Regions from separate parts of the Sphingomonas piscis genome, predicted to be linked through region 1. Evidence: predicted binding sites of a transcription regulator. Region 1 holds the regulator's gene; each other region holds the start of a gene.
What was found. Region 1 encodes LexA, which represses DNA repair genes until DNA is damaged. Its sites were predicted from a motif close to GTTCCNCNCTTGTTCT; they were not measured.
Positions count from the first base shown of each region.

Region 2: the regulator LexA is predicted to act here: its motif matches at 1,262-1,277, upstream of uvrA (excinuclease ABC subunit UvrA).
Region 3: the regulator LexA is predicted to act here: its motif matches at 872-887, upstream of recA (recombinase RecA).

Region 1 covers NZ_CP049869.1:2,649,636-2,651,903, forward strand. The annotation lists gene G7077_RS13475 (ComEC/Rec2 family competence protein) at 1-972, shown strand, start outside; gene lexA (transcriptional repressor LexA) at 966-1,613, opposite strand; gene G7077_RS13485 (peptidylprolyl isomerase) at 1,694-2,268, opposite strand, start outside.
Region 2 covers NZ_CP049869.1:259,726-261,993, reverse strand. The annotation lists gene uvrA (excinuclease ABC subunit UvrA) at 1-1,249, opposite strand, end outside; gene G7077_RS01305 (M13 family metallopeptidase) at 1,478-2,268, shown strand, end outside.
Region 3 covers NZ_CP049869.1:2,417,871-2,420,138, forward strand. The annotation lists partial or broken gene G7077_RS14615 (endonuclease/exonuclease/phosphatase family protein) at 1-211, shown strand, start outside; partial or broken gene G7077_RS14620 (calcium-binding protein) at 358-474, shown strand; gene G7077_RS12325 (calcium-binding protein) at 493-810, shown strand; gene recA (recombinase RecA) at 961-2,043, shown strand; gene G7077_RS12335 (multidrug effflux MFS transporter) at 2,105-2,268, opposite strand, start outside.

The DNA.
Region 1 (2,268 bases):
CACCTGTTGTCGGTCAGCGGCCTTCACATCGCCGCGGTCATCGGTGCCGTGATGTTCCTGACCCTGCGCCTGCTGGCCCTCAGCGAGACGCTTGCGCTCCGCTTCAATCTCGTCCTGGTGTCGGCAGCGGCAGCGGCAGGTGCTGTGGCAGGCATCTTCTACACGCTCCTGACCGGCGCGCAGGTTCCGACGGTGCGGAGCTGCGTGGCAGCTTTGCTCGTGCTTGCCGGCATTGCTTTGGGGCGCGATGCGCTCAGCATGCGGCTGCTCGCCGTCGGCGCTCTCGTCGTCCTGCTGTTCCGGCCGGAAGCCATCGCCGGCGCCAGCTTCCAGTTCAGCTTCGCCGCGGTTGCCGCGATCATCGCCCTTCACTCGAGCGCATGGGCTCGCCGCCACCTCCAGGCGCGGGAGGAGCCGTGGTGGGCAAGGGGGCTGCGCTGGTTCGGCGGCATGATCGCCACCGGGCTGGCGGTCGAAGCGGCGCTGATCCCCTTTGCGTTGTTCCACTTCCACAAGGCGGGGCTCTATGGCGTCGGCGCCAACATTCTCGCCATCCCGCTCACCACCTTCGTGATCATGCCGCTGGAGGCTGCCGCACTGCTTGCCGACGCGATCGGCCTGGGCGCTCCGCTGTGGGCCCCGACGAGCTGGGCACTCGGCCTGCTACTCGGCATTGCGCATGCAGTGGCGGGCACGACGGGCGCGGTTGCGACGGTTGCATCCATCCCGACTTGGTGCTTCGCCTTGTTCGCTGCGGGCGGATTGTGGATCTGCCTATGGGTAAGCCCCATCCGCTGGCTTGGCCTTGCGCCCGTGGCCTTCGCCGCAATCGGCACCTTGTTGAAGGCCGACCGGAAGTTTCTGGAGCAGACCGGCGGCCTTGCGATCACCCTTGGTAGCACCCCGCACGTGGCAAGTGTTGCTGCTCAGGTAGGCGATCACCCCTGGGCGGCCACCACGAGTCCTCAGTAACGCCGGATCAAGCCCGCCAGCTTGCCTTGGATCTGCACGCGCCGCGGCTCGTAGCGCTGCGCTTTATAATTGCGGTTGGCCGGATCGAGACGGATCATCTGTCCCTCGCGGCGGAAGGTTTTCAGGGTCGCCTCCTCATTGTCGACCAGCGCCACCACGATTTCGCCCTCGCGCGCCGTGTCCACCTTGCGGATCAGCGCAAAGTCCCCATCGAGAATGCCTTCCTCGACCATGGAGTCGCCCGAAACCTCCAGCGCATAATGCTCGCCCGGGCCGAGCAGGGCCGCAGGCACGGAAAAGCTCTCCGTTCCTTGCAGTGCTTCGATTGGCGTGCCGGCGGCGATCCGGCCGTGAAGGGGGATCTCGATCGTGTCGTTCGCTGCCACGGGGATCGCGTTCTTCGGCGTCGGCACCGCGGTATTCTTCACTTCGGGCAGTTTCAGCACCTCGAGGGCACGGGCGCGATTGGGCAAGCGGCGAATGAACTGCCGCTCCTCCAGCGCTGAGATCAACCGGTGCACGCCCGACTTGGACTTGAGGTCCAGCGCCTCGCGCATCTCATCAAAGCTCGGGCTCACTCCTGTGCGGCCGAGCCGCTCGTTGATGAACATCAGCAATTCATGCTGTTTCGAAGTCAACATCGGCGCCACTCCCTGTTCCGAATGGAACGAACGGAGAACGTCTATGAAACGGAACGGCTCCGGTCAAGAGCCTCGTTCACTCACGATCCGGCGAGAATCCGTTTCTTCGCGTCGGCAATGGCGTCGTCGTAGCGCCTGACACCGATGTTCTTGCGCACCGCGGTTAGGAATTGGCGTGCATAGTCGGTCGATGTCGCTTCCTGGAAGTCCTTCTGGACCTGAGCGATGAGACCAGGCTGCAACACGGCATTACCCGGCGTGACCCCGTTCAGCTTCACGACCGCGAAGCCGCCGCCGGCGGGGTCCGCCACCATGCGGCTCTTCCCCGTCGTGAGGGTGAAAAGCGCCTGGATGGAGGCGGGCACCTGCCCCTGCATCTCTGCCAGCTGCAGTCTTCGCACGGCAACTGGCCGCGGGGCTGGAAGGGTGACCCCGGCCTGTGCCGCAGCCTGCGCCAGCGGCATGCCGCGCGCGACCTTGGCTGCAATGGCGGTTGCCGCGGCCTTCGCCCGGTCGCCCGCTTGCTTACGCACCCAGTCAGCCGAGACGCGGTCGCGAATGGACGCAAGCGGTGCAGGGGCCGGCGCCACGACCTGCGCGGGACCCACAAGGACGTTGTCCGTTCCTTCAGGGTTCAAGGCAACGATCTCCGGAT
Region 2 (2,268 bases), 330 kb from region 1:
AGCGGGATAGCTCCTCGCGCATGAAGGCTGATTCGGTCTGGAGCAGGCGACGGTTGAGGTTGCCGACCACGCCTTCGAACGGCTTCTTGACCTCGTACGATTTGCGGCCGTCGATGAAGCGGAGGGTGACGGGCTTGCCCTGCGTGCCGGTGAGGATGAGGGCGTGGACGCTCTCCGGCAGGTCGGCCCAAGGGGTCTGGAGGTCGAAGTCGTAGGCGCGGGCGAGGCTGGAGAGCACCTGCATGTAATAGGGACTGGGGGGGTTGGACTTGGCCCAGGGGACCACGGCGCCTTTGGCGATGCTGAGGTTGTGGTTGGGGACGATGAGGTCGGGGTCGAAGACGAGCTTCTCGCCGAGGCCATCGCAGGCCGGGCAGGCGCCCTGCGGCGCGTTGAACGAGAAGAGGCGCGGCTCGATCTCGGCGATGGTGAAGCCGCTGACGGGGCATGCGAACTTTTCGGAAAAGACGATGCGGCCAGGGGCGCCGAAGTCGAGCTTCATGCCGGCCTTGGCGGGCTCTTCCGCGGGCGGATCGGCAGGATCGAGGTAGGCGAGGCCTTCCGCGAGCTTAAGCGCGGTTTCGAAGCTGTCGGCGAGGCGGCTCTGGATGCCGTCTCGGATGGCGATGCGGTCGACCACTACTTCGATGTCATGCTTATACTTCTTGTCGAGCGCGGGAGCGTCCTCGATCGGGTAGAACTCGCCGTCGATGCGAACGCGGGTGAAGCCGAGCTTCTGCCATTCGGCGAGCTCCTTGCGATACTCGCCCTTGCGGCCGCGGACGACGGGGGCGAGCAGGTAGTGGCGGCTGCCCTCGGGGAGCGCCATGGTGCGATCCACCATCTGGCTGACCTGCTGCGCCTCGATGGGGAGGCCGGTCGCGGGCGAATAGGGGATGCCGACGCGCGCCCAGAGCAGGCGCATGTAATCGTAGATTTCGGTGACGGTGGCGACCGTGGAGCGCGGGTTGCGCGATGTGGTCTTCTGCTCGATCGAGATGGCAGGGGAGAGGCCGTCGATATGCTCGACGTCCGGCTTCTGCATCATCTCAAGGAACTGGCGAGCATAGGCCGACAGGCTCTCGACGTAGCGACGCTGCCCCTCGGCATAGATGGTGTCGAAGGCGAGGGAGGATTTGCCCGAGCCGGACAGGCCGGTGATCACCGTCAGGCTCTCACGCGGGATGTCGATGTCGACGCCCTTGAGGTTGTGTTCTCTAGCGCCCCGTACGGAAATATGAGTCAGCATCGCGTCGGCTTCGTTCCAGCTTTGTTCTGATTGCTACGTCAGGCGGCTCCCCCGGTCAACGCGGCGTGGTGGAGATGGGTGCGCGGGGCGCTGGTGCAAGTTGCGCGCAAGGACGGACTTTGCACGTAATCAGCCGCGTTTCATCGACGCCAGCGTAGACTTGGTCGATTGTGCTTGGCCCGGTGTGCGAACTCACCCGAACAACACTGTTACAGAATGGGGGCTGCCATGAAGCAAACCGCACAGATTCTCCTCTTGCTTGCAGTATCGACACCGCTGGCAACGCCGACCTTGGCGCAATCTAAGAACGCCCAGCCAGTCCGCTACGGCACCTGGGGCGTCGACCTGTCCACCCGCGACCTGTCGGTGAAGCCGGGCGACGATTTCGAGCGTTATGCCGCGGGCCGCTGGATCGACAGCAACGAGATCCCGGCCGACCAGGCGCAGACCAGCGTCGGTTACGATCTTTACAACCGCACGCAGGACCGGCTTCGGGAGATCATCACCGGCGCGCCCAAGGACAGCGCACTTGGCGCGTTCTACGCCAGCTACATCGATGAGGCGCGGCTGGAGCAACTCGACGACAAGCCGCTTCGCGCCGACCTCGCGAAGCTCGATGCAGTGTCCACCAAGTCCGCGTTCACCCGTTTCATGGCGGAAACCTTGTCGGACTTCGGCGGCACCGTGTTCGGGGTGGGCATCCTGCCCAACCCGGACGATTCCAGAGTCAACATCCTCTATGTCGAAACGTCCGGGATGGGGCTTCCTGACAAGGATTATTACCTTCTCGACCAGCATAAGCGGCAGCGGGACGCCTATCGTGCTTATGTCGAACGAACTTTGAAGATGACGGGCACGCCCAACCCGGCAGCGACGGCGGATTCGGTGCTGAAGTTCGAAACCGAGATCGCCAAGCTGTCGTGGGACAAGACCGACCTCCGCGACTTCACCAAGCTCAACAACCAGATGTCCCCGGCCGAGCTTGCGCGCTACGCACCGGGAGTCGACTGGGCGAATTA
Region 3 (2,268 bases), 230 kb from region 1:
GATCGTCGGCGCCTTCGTCGATCAGCTTCTTGCGATCGATCCGGATGCCAACGTGGCGGTGGTCGGCGACCTTAATGACTTCGGCTACTCGCAGACGCTGCAGCAGCTCGAAGACGCCGGCCTGTCGAACCTGGCCGACCTGCTGCCCGTCAATGAGCGCTACGATTACGTCTTCCAGGGGAACAGCCAGGAGCTCGACCATATCCTGGTCAGCGGCAACCTCGGCGAGCGGGCGCAGTTCGACATCCTCCACATCAATGCGGAGTTCTGGGACCAGACCAGCGACCACGACCCGCTGGTTGCGCGGCTCAACATTGAGTCGGGCGAGAGGGTGTCGGGGGCAATGGCGCCGACAATTTGCTCGGCGGCGCGGGCGACGACTGGATCGACGGCGGCAATGGCGCGGACAGGATCAACGGCGGTAACGGCCGGGACGAGCTACATGGCGGCCGCGGCGACGACCTGTTGTTCGGCAGCAATGCGGCCGACAAATTGTTCGGCGAGCAGGGCGCGGATCGTCTCGACGGCGGCGAGGGCGACGACCTGCTGTCCGGTGCCGAGGGCGACGACTTGCTGACCGGCGGCACCGGTGCCGACACATTCATCTTCGCCAAGAGCGGCGGGGCCGACGCGATTGCGGACTTCAACGTTCTTGAGGATCAGCTGCTTCTCGGCGAGGGGCTCTCCGTCAAGTCGCACAGCATTGTCGATGCGAATGGCGACGGCGTTGCCGATCTCTCGATCGGTTTAAGCAGTGGCAGCGTGATCCTGCTCGGTGTCAGTAGCTTCGCCGACGTCCACTTCGGCTGATCGATCGACCATGCAAAGGCGCGTGATCACGGTGCCGCGCGCCTTTCACTTTTGAAAACCTGTTCTCCTCTTGTTCTCACGGAACAAATAGGATACTGACCATCGTCACACCGGCGGGGCTCGGCCGCCATTGACGAAGGGACAAGGCTCATGGCAGCGCAGCTGAAAGTCATCGGAAGCGGATTGGAATCTCCCTCAATGGATCGTCAGAAGGCGCTCGAAGCCGCGCTTGCACAAATCGACCGCGCATTCGGCAAGGGCTCGGCAATGAAGCTGGGCAGCCGCGAGAAGATCGAGATCGAGACGATCTCGACCGGCTCGCTGAGCCTCGACATCGCGCTTGGTGTCGGCGGAATTCCACGCGGCCGCATCATCGAGATCTATGGGCCGGAGAGTTCGGGTAAGACGACGCTGGCGCTGCATGCGATCGCGGAGGCGCAGAAGACCGGCGGCACGGCCGCGTTCGTCGATGCCGAACATGCGCTCGATCCCGGTTATGCGAAGAAGCTGGGCGTCGACATCGACGAGCTGATCGTGTCGCAGCCGGATACCGGCGAGCAGGCACTGGAGATCGTCGACACGCTGGTACGCTCGAACGCGATCGACGTGCTGGTTGTCGACTCGGTCGCCGCACTCGTCCCGCGGGCGGAAATTGAGGGCGAGATGGGCGACAGTCACGTCGGCCTCCAGGCCCGCCTGATGAGCCAGGCGCTCCGCAAGCTGACCGGTTCGATCAGCCGTTCGCGCTGCACCGTCATCTTCATCAACCAGGTGCGCATGAAGATCGGCGTTATGTACGGCAATCCGGAGACGACCACCGGCGGCAATGCGCTAAAGTTCTACGCCTCCGTCCGTCTCGACATCCGCCGCACCGGCCAGATCAAGGATCGCGACGATATCGTCGGCAACACGACGCGGGTGAAAGTCGTCAAGAACAAGGTCGCGCCGCCGTTCAAGCAGGTCGAGTTCGATATCATGTATGGCGAGGGCGTCTCAAAGATCGGCGAGATCCTCGATCTCGGCGTCAAGGCCGGCCTGGTCGAGAAGTCGGGTGCCTGGTTCAGCTATGACTCGGTCCGGATCGGGCAGGGGCGTGAGAATGCCAAGACCTACCTCAAGGAACATCCGGAGATGGCGCAGCGGATCGAGAATAGCATCCGCGGCAAGACCGAGGAGGTCGGCGAAGCGCTGATGGTCGGGCCGAGCCCCGAGGATGACGTCGACGACGCCTGAGTGTCGACCATAGGCCAAGGGACGGGGCGGCAGCGATGCTGCCCCGTTTTCTTTGGGCGACCTATTCCGCCGCGATCCGCTCGCCGGTGTCGACCCGGATCGGCGCAAACAGCCGCTTGGGTTCGGTCAGCAGTACGATAACGAAGGCGACGACGGCACAGGCGGCGACCCCGATCAGGAAGGGCGTCGCGGTGCCGTCGAACGCCTGCCCGATGACCAGTCCGA